2 regions of the Shewanella sp. HL-SH8 genome follow, and region 1 is predicted to be linked to the other one. Evidence: riboswitches for the same ligand, from Rfam matches in the RefSeq annotation. Region 1 holds a riboswitch; the other holds the start of a gene.

Region 1 (4,435 bases):
TTACAGCAGCTTTAAAACGACGACCATGGGTTAAAATATTTAAAAAATCACTCATAATATTAAACGTCCTAATGAATTGGAATTTACATAGTTTTTATTTGTTAGTTCTGACGTTGAATGAATAAATGCCGCATATTATGCCCATTAATCTTGATTGATACATGTCAGTACTAAAAGCATAATCAAAAATATCTCATTCCTTAGAAATAAATTCCTTCGAGGTTAACTTTTAACATCAAGCTTTATTTTTGAGCAATACATTCAAATAAGTTAATAACAAATTAATAAAATAGTATTTATCAATAACCGTAATAATAGAAAGATATTGAGTCTTGATCAATTTAATTTATCAAAAATAAGCTTATTTTATTAATTAGCCTAAAAAGGCTGTTAAAAACGACATGAAGGGTACATATAAGTGAAAAATGTTACTTTAGCTTGCCAATTTGTATGCTATATTTTTTCAAACAAGCGTTTAACTTAGGTTGACGTTAACGTTAACAGGTCGTAAAGTTGAGCTATCTTGCATTGGCATTGGCCAATGTGTTGTCTATAGACAAGGTGTAGGAAGGAAACCCTATGAAAATATTGGTGCCTGTAAAGCGCGTCGTTGATGCCAATGTAAAGGTCAGAGTAAAAGCTGATAATTCAAATGTTGATACCGCCAATCTAAAAATGGCATTAAACCCATTTTGTGAAATTGCAGTTGAAGAAGCGGTTCGCCTCAAAGAAGCTGGAATTGCGACTGAAGTTGTTGTTGTTAGCGTTGGTCCGAAAACGGTGCAAGAACAATTAAGAACGGCAATGGCTTTAGGTGCAGATCGTGCCGTCCATGTTGAAACCGAAGAAGAGTTAGTATCACTCTCAATTGCTAAGTTACTGCATGCCGTTCAGCTAAAAGAACAGGCTCAACTGGTGATATTTGGTAAGCAATCTATTGATGGTGACAACAATCAAACTGGCCAAATGTTGGCAGCACTTGCTGACATGCCACAAGCCACTTTTGCATCAGAAGTTAAAATTGATGGCGAGACTATTGTGGTAACCCGTGAAGTCGATGGCGGTTTACAAACGTTGAAAATGCCATTGCCAGCGGTTGTGACAGTTGATTTGCGTTTAAATGAACCTCGTTATGCTTCATTACCAAATATTATGAAAGCCAAGCGTAAGCCTCTGGAAATATTATCTATTTCCGACTTAGGTGTAACGTTGAAAGCACATCAAACCGTATTGAAAGTTACGCCTCCAGCAGAACGTAAAGCTGGCATCATGGTGTCTTCTGTTGAAGAACTTGTCGAAAAATTAAAAAACGAAGCGAAGGTGATCTAATATGACCATTTTAGTTTTAGCTGAACACGATAATGTGCATTTAAAAGCCGACACAGCCAAAGTGGTTGCAGCGGCTTCTGCAATTGGTGGTGATGTTCACATTTTGGTCGCTGGATCTCAATGTAGTGAAGCGGCCAAAGTAGCGCAAACATTGGCTGGAGTGACTAAAGTCATTGTGGCTGACTCCGTGGTATATGCTAACCAATTAGCTGAAAACCTAGCTAAGTTAGTTTTAAGCTTATCTGCAGATTATTCGCACATTCTTGCTGCAGCTTCTAGCGTCGGAAAAGACACCTTACCGCGTGTTGCCGCGTTATTAGATGTTGCGCAAATCTCTGAAGTGATCGGCGTTGAAAGTGCAGATACATTCATTCGTCCAATATATGCTGGTAATGCATTAGCGACAGTGAAAAGCTTAGATGATAAAAAAGTTATGACGGTTCGTTCAAGTGCATTTGATGCGGTTGCTTCAACTGGTAGCGCTGAATTAGCTAGTATTGGCGATGCTATTGATGCCCGTACCGAGTTTGTATCACAAAGCTTAACTGAGTCAGCTCGTCCTGAATTAGGTAATGCCGGTATTATTGTGTCCGGTGGTCGTGGAATGGGTAGCGGAGAAAACTTCGCTATTCTTGAGCAACTTGCAGACAAGTTAGGTGCTGCTGTTGGGGCTTCACGCGCCGCAGTTGATGCGGGTTTTGTACCTAACGATTTACAGGTTGGCCAAACAGGTAAAATTGTTGCGCCTGATCTGTATATTGCCGTCGGTATTTCTGGTGCAATTCAACACCTTGCGGGCATGAAAGATTCTAAAGTGATCGTTGCTATCAACAAAGATCCGGAAGCGCCAATTTTTCAAGTAGCGGATTATGGATTAGAAGCTGACTTATTTGTGGCTATTCCAGCATTGAATAATTTGCTGTAAATGTGATTTGTGTCACAATATGCGGCCGTAGGGTGGTAACCTTACGGCCGCTATGTTTTTATGTGCTCGCATTTTTACCCTTTAAGTAGAGGTGCATTAAATAATAGTAGAGGTAAGTAGGGTGATGCCTGTGATTTATCTTGAAAGGATTTAGTGCCGAAGTTGCTATTGATATCGGTCAATACAGCTGGTGTTGTCGCCAAATAGGTGCTGCACTGCCATAGTATTTTTTGTCGGGATGACAAAGATAAATTACTATGGAGCGCTACTGATAGGACAGGTGTCTCTAAGGTATAACATTGCCTTACACCGGTTCAGTCGCCTCCATTCATACATACTCGATGAATAAATAATGAACGTACTTAGTCATGCCGATTCGGCACTATCTTTACTTCCACCTCTTGTTGCCATTGTTCTGGCTATTATCACCCGTAAAGTATTACTGTCCCTTGGCGTGGGTATTGTGGTCGGCGCATTATTACTTACCCAGTTCTCTTTAGGGGACAGTAGTCTATTTTTGCTCAACACAGTTCAAGGGTTGGTTTGGAGTGATGGCGCGCTAAATAGCTGGAATTTACAAATCTTAGGTTTCTTAGTCATGCTAGGCATGATAACCGCTTTAATAACCGTTAGTGGTGCAGCAAGGGCGTTTGCTGATTGGGCTAAAGGGCATATTCGCAGTAAACGTGATGCCAAGTTAATGACCATCTTTTTAGGCTGTGTGGTGTTTATTGATGATTATTTTAACAGTTTAGTGGTAGGCTCAATTTCAAAACCCATTACCGACAGATACCATATCTCGCGTGCAAAATTAGCTTATTTATTAGATTCTACAGCCGCACCTATTTGTGTTATTTCACCTATTTCAAGTTGGGGAGCCTATATTATCGCCTTAATAGGGGGCATCTTAACCGCGCATGGTTTTGCTGAGTCAGGTCATTTGAGTGTGTTTGTCCAAATGATCCCGATGAATTTTTATGCCATATTCGCGTTACTATTATTATTATGTGTTGCCTTGTTCGGTCTTGATGTCGGCCCTATGCGCCAACATGAATTAAATGCCAAAAAAGGTGAGCTTTATGATGAATCTAAAGGCCTTCCCCCTGGTGCAAACGCTGACCTGCCTGAAGCTGATACGGGGAAAGTAATAGGTTTATTTTTACCCATTTTGACATTAATCGTTGCCACAGTTTACTTTATGATAACTAGCGGTGCAGATGTGCTTGCAGCCGATGGCAAAGCCTTTACTATTTTAGGCGCTTTTGAAAATACTCAAGTGAGCCAATCATTATTTTATGGCTCAATCATTGGTTTTAGTATTACGTTAATTTTAGTTTTTATTCAAAAGTTAGAAATAGATTTAATTGTCAAAGGCGTGGTTGCTGGTGCGCGTTCAATGTTACCCGCTATCTATATTTTAATGTTTGCTTGGTCTATTGCTGGAGTTATTGGTCAGCTAGAAACCGGTAAATATATGGCAAGTTTAGTCACAGGTTCAATTCCTTTTGAGCTATTACCTGTGGTGTTATTTATTCTTGCAGGTATTACCGCTTTTTCAACCGGCACAAGCTGGGGCACTTTCGGCATTATGTTGCCAATTGCTGCCGATATGGCAATGGGAAGCGACTCAAATATGATGTTACCTATGCTGTCAGCTGTGCTTGCAGGTGCTGTTTTTGGTGATCATTGTTCACCTATATCCGACACCACTATTTTGTCATCGACAGGGGCCAGTTGTCATCATATAGACCATGTGATTACTCAGTTACCTTATGCCTTAATTGTGGCGTTTATCAGTATTATTGGCTATACAGTGCTTGGCTTTACTGGCTCATTAATCAGTGGATTATTAGCTTGTAGTCTTGTGTTTGTGATCAGCGTGTTAGCGTTAGCTTTTTATGCACGTCGCTAGCCGTTACTCATAAATGAATAATAATGCCGCTCAATGAAGATTAAGCGGCATTATTATTTGTGGTTAATGGCCATATCAAAGTAGAATTTAGTAAAGCAACAATATTGGACATTATTTTGGCGCAACTGTATTTTTATTATTCGTCGATGAACGCGGGTAAATCGACCTCATTATTACAATCTTCTTATAATTATCGCGAGCGCGGCATGCACACGTTAGTTATGACAGCATCAATTGACGATCGCTATGGCGTTGGTATTGTTGCATCA
Region 2 (4,435 bases), 940 kb from region 1:
AAAGGTGTGAATCAATCGGAACTCTAATATCGATTCTTTTTCTTTGCCTTCCTTTTTGCTTCCAGCCAGATAAACGAAGAACTTTTCGTTTTAGAAGTAAAGCCGTATCAGCACCCAACTCAACATCAAGAGAGTCCTTCCAATAAGTTCCTTTATTATATTTACCAAGTGTTTTGATAACTTCAAAGTTCACCCCTGTTTGAGCCATTATATATACGGCTATAGCGGCTTGGTTGATTTTTGCTCGAAAAAAAATTATCTTTTCGAATTGAAGTCCTTTCATTCCACCATCGTCAACTGAATTAGCAAGTAGCCCGTATTTATCTGACAAATACTCCCTAAATCCCTTGCCCAACTCTGGTGAATTCCGGTCAATCATAATTATGACCCGCCCAAACCAATTACCACTTGGAAATTGCAATTGATTTGGCAGGTCTGCTTGCTTTAGAAAAACAAGTAAATTAGCAAGCACTGTTTTATAAGCATCTATCGGATTACAATGAAAAAGCTCAATTATTTTGGCTACAGATGAGTTGAGTCTACCTACGCCTTCAGGAAGTACCAAAACTCCTCTTTGAAAAAGTTCACTTGGCTCTGCTTCATCGAGTTCTTCAAACCTTTCTTTCATGAGTTCAATTCGATGCATTGCGAAAGCTAAGATTTGCATCATTTCTCTATCAGAATAAGTATTTGTCTCAAATAGAGTGTCAATATCATCGATAGATTTATTTTGAGGAGTATTTCTACTGCCTTGAGAAAAGACTTTGTAGCTAAGTTCATGTTCGCTGATGGATGGATGAAGAGACAATATATCTCTTATATGATGAGAGGCGTCTTTGCTTGTGTTTTTAAACTCATCGTATAAGAATCTATTAATTTGAGACAGTTCAGTGAAATTATCTCTAAGTGATAAGAATTTAATAAACGACTTGAGCGCCGACATTTTTTTTCCAACCAGCCTCACTGTACGTTTCTGTATGGTGACCCATTTTATGAATGCTCGTGCCAAACCTCTTTTAATCTCAATCGAAAGACCGTCTTTAGAGTCGCAAGCCCAAACTTTAGATTGTGCTCCGCCAATGACGTGTAATCCAAGCAGGGCTGTAGTTTCGCTATTGCGCACAAAACACACCTTAGCTTTCTTTAAGCGATCCGCAACATCTATCAAAATAAAATCTTGATAAAGGGGTAACGTATCATCGCTAATAATCACTCCCTTGTTTGCTGAGGATGCTTTAGTAGCGCCTAAACGATTTAATTTTTTCTTTGCCATAGTACCCTATATGATAAATTACGCACTTATGTATTAAGGCTAGTAAAAAAATGGATACTGTCAAGTCGTATCCTATTTAATTTATTTACGTATTATGCACTTCAGCACCGTGTACGTTGGCTTGAACGTATACGGTCGGTGCGTTGCTGTCGGTGCCTTTAAAAGTGAATAAAGGCACATCAAGGGATTGCCCTGCAGCGAGTTCACCTACATTCAGTGATGTGCGCAATGCTTTAGTCATCATTTGCTTTGTCATAGGTTACTCGAAAAGATTTTGATGTAATGCTTTAACAACGTCTGCCGCTTGAGTTTCATCAATTAATACACATAAGTTATGCGGGCTAGCACCCTGGCATATCATACGGACATTGTATTTTTCTAATACTTGAAATACTCGGCTACAAATACCGGCTGTAGAAGCAATTCTGTTACCAATAATCGCCACTAAGGCTAAGTTATCTTCCACTCTTACCCGACAATGTTGTGATAACTCTTGCAATAACGATTCACTTAATAAGCCCTGACCGCTTGAGTCTGAGCCTGTTTTATCTAATGTTAGCGCCACGTTTACTTCTGAGGTGGTGATCAAATCTACCGAGATTTTATGGCGCGCTAATGTAGCAAAGGTTTCAGCTAAAAAACCCTGGGCGTGAAGCATTTGTAAGCTATGCAGATTTAATAAGGTTTGGTCACGGCGTAATGCCACCGCGCGGTAAACTGGCGTATCTTCTACTTGATGACGGATCCAGGTTCCACCCGCTTCAGGGTCTTTACTTGAACCGACAAACACCTGAATTTTCTGGCGAACAGCTGGAAGTATCGTTGCTGGATGCAATACTTTTGCACCAAAAGTGGCCATTTCAGCGGCTTCATTAAAACTGATTTCAGCAATCGGGCGAGCATTTGGGGCTAAACGTGGGTCTGTGGTATAAATGCCAGCAACATCGGTCCAAATTTCAACCGCATGGGCAGATAAAGCTTCAGCTAATAAAGCGGCTGAATAATCACTGCCACCACGACCTAATGTTGTAGTGCGCCCCTGCTCATCGGCCCCAATAAATCCCTGAGTAACAATAATACTGGTGCTTAATAGTGGTTGTAAAAAATCACCCGATAAATGAGCAATTTGTTCAATTTGAGGTTCAGCACGACCAAAATGACTATCGGTTCGCAGCACTTGACGTACATCAAAAGCCTGGGAAGATGTGCCTTTTTCACGGATAACAGCTGAGAACAATACCGACGAACAATGCTCTCCCATAGATAGCAGCTCATCCATCGCTGCTTTACTGCGATCAAGAATTAATGATTCACTTAACACAGACATACGGCTTAAAAGCTTATCAATTTGCGCAGCTATGTCCTGTGGCTGGCTCAATTCATCAATAATACGATATTGAATTTGGGCAACTTGTTTAAGCAAGCTTAGACGACGTTCGTCGTTGACATTAGCACTGGTAAGTTCAACTAATAAGTTGGTTACACCGCTAGATGCACTGACCACCACTAAACGGGTATTAGGATTGGATAATACGATATCAGCACAACGGCTCATAGCTGAAAAATCAGCAACAGAGGTCCCGCCAAACTTGGCTACAACTAATTGATTTAACGACATATAATACACTCCGAACTAAACTTCGTTCGAAGAGCCTGGTGCAAAGATAACGCACCCTTAAAGAAGGGAAACAGCAATCACCACCAGAAGCTCTCCACCAAATAACAGGTGACAATCGCTAGGATTCAACCTAAGCGACCGATAAATAAGTTAACCAAATCTTATTGTATCTCGGCGTTAATCTCCCTCGTAAGCTGTCATGGGAATTGGTCTTCCTCAAGCTTACTACCTAGTTAACGCTCCTCTTCTGTGCCTCCCTAAGGAGGGACCAGCAAAATAACAATAAACCTAGGGTTAAGTCAATGCGCAAGATTGCAAGTTGAGTAAAAATAAACAAATGCATTATTTGCAGTAACGTACAATGAGGATTTGGCAGTAAAAAAGCGATTAGATGTGGTTTTGGGTAAGTTATGGGCAGGATAAAGATGACATTGTAAATGCAGAATGCTAATAGTGAGGTAAACAGAGCTTTAATATAAAATCAGTCGTTGGTATTAGCTCATTACACTCATTTGTTAAATTTATTGTCCCAATTAAAAATTAACAAATGAAAATAAAGCGATTTAACAACATTCAGGGAAATCACTGACTAAACGTAAACGTTGATTAAAGGCTCCCATTTGCACCTCACTTTTGTGCTGATCAAAGCAGGCTACAAGCGATAATAAGCCTTGATTAACATAGTAAATTGCATGTTGCTTAAACTCTCGACCTAACTCAACAGCTTGATTTTTATCAATAAATACAGCCCAACTTTTTTCAACATGTGACAAATCAGGTGCTACCCCCATTAAGCAACGGTAAGGGCTTTGATATTGAAGGATTTTTAGTTGCAGTTCACGATCTAGCAGGCGGTTTTGACTTGGGGTTAGTAAGCACCCTAATGGGTTATAAGCAGTAATAATAGCGAACGAAAAATCATGGGATAATGACTGGGTTAGCAAAAAATGCGTTTTTTGATAGTCCTGCCACACAGTATCGATAACATTTTGCATAATAAATCCCACTAAATAAGCCCAAAAGAGTGTAGCAGAAAGAATTTAATAGCGAAAGAAATGTAAATTTCACAGCAACGAAATACACACTTAACCGTTTTAAATCAATTAACTAAACATAATCACACTCATTTTTTATACTTAATAAATTATTTTTTTTAACATTTCATTTGTTAACAAATGCAAATAAAGGGTACAATAGCCGTCAGTTACTGATTGATCGTCACAAAAAGCAGCTTTTAAGGCAAATTTTTACGATTAATACTATTAAGCTAAGACTTTACCGCCGTAAAATTACTGTCATATTGTTAGGTGTCTGTTTAAAAATTTCATTTTAGTTATGTCTAAATAGGAACTTTTAACTATCTTTAGGTTCACAGTCTACAGCGGTACGTATTGTTGCCATGATGAAAGGTTTTTTAAGTCTTAGTAAAACTCACTCTAAGCTATTGCTTAAAATAGCAATTAAAAACATTAGAGAATAAGAGAGTGTTTAAATTCAAGGCAGACAATGTTAAACACCAATAATCCAGAATTTCTAACGTATGC

Evidence for each region. Region 1 has a riboswitch for lysine ahead of ACRWQN_RS08620 (Na+/H+ antiporter NhaC family protein). Riboswitches for the same ligand answer to the same signal wherever they lie in the genome.
Region 2: another riboswitch for lysine. It lies ahead of lysC (lysine-sensitive aspartokinase 3); the one in region 1 lies ahead of ACRWQN_RS08620 (Na+/H+ antiporter NhaC family protein).

The regions. Positions count from the first base shown of each region.
Region 1 is NZ_CP195039.1:1,920,757-1,925,191, forward strand. It holds gene ACRWQN_RS08605 (H-NS family histone-like protein) at 1-55, opposite strand, end outside; gene ACRWQN_RS08610 (electron transfer flavoprotein subunit beta/FixA family protein) at 580-1,329, shown strand; gene ACRWQN_RS08615 (electron transfer flavoprotein subunit alpha/FixB family protein) at 1,331-2,254, shown strand; lysine riboswitch at 2,333-2,530, shown strand; gene ACRWQN_RS08620 (Na+/H+ antiporter NhaC family protein) at 2,607-4,166, shown strand; gene ACRWQN_RS08625 (thymidine kinase) at 4,283-4,435, shown strand, end outside.
Region 2 is NZ_CP195039.1:977,091-981,525, reverse strand. It holds gene ACRWQN_RS04455 (hypothetical protein) at 1-1,273, opposite strand, end outside; gene ACRWQN_RS04450 (hypothetical protein) at 1,359-1,529, opposite strand; gene lysC (lysine-sensitive aspartokinase 3) at 1,533-2,891, opposite strand; lysine riboswitch at 2,971-3,146, opposite strand; gene ACRWQN_RS04440 (DUF3293 domain-containing protein) at 3,455-3,886, opposite strand.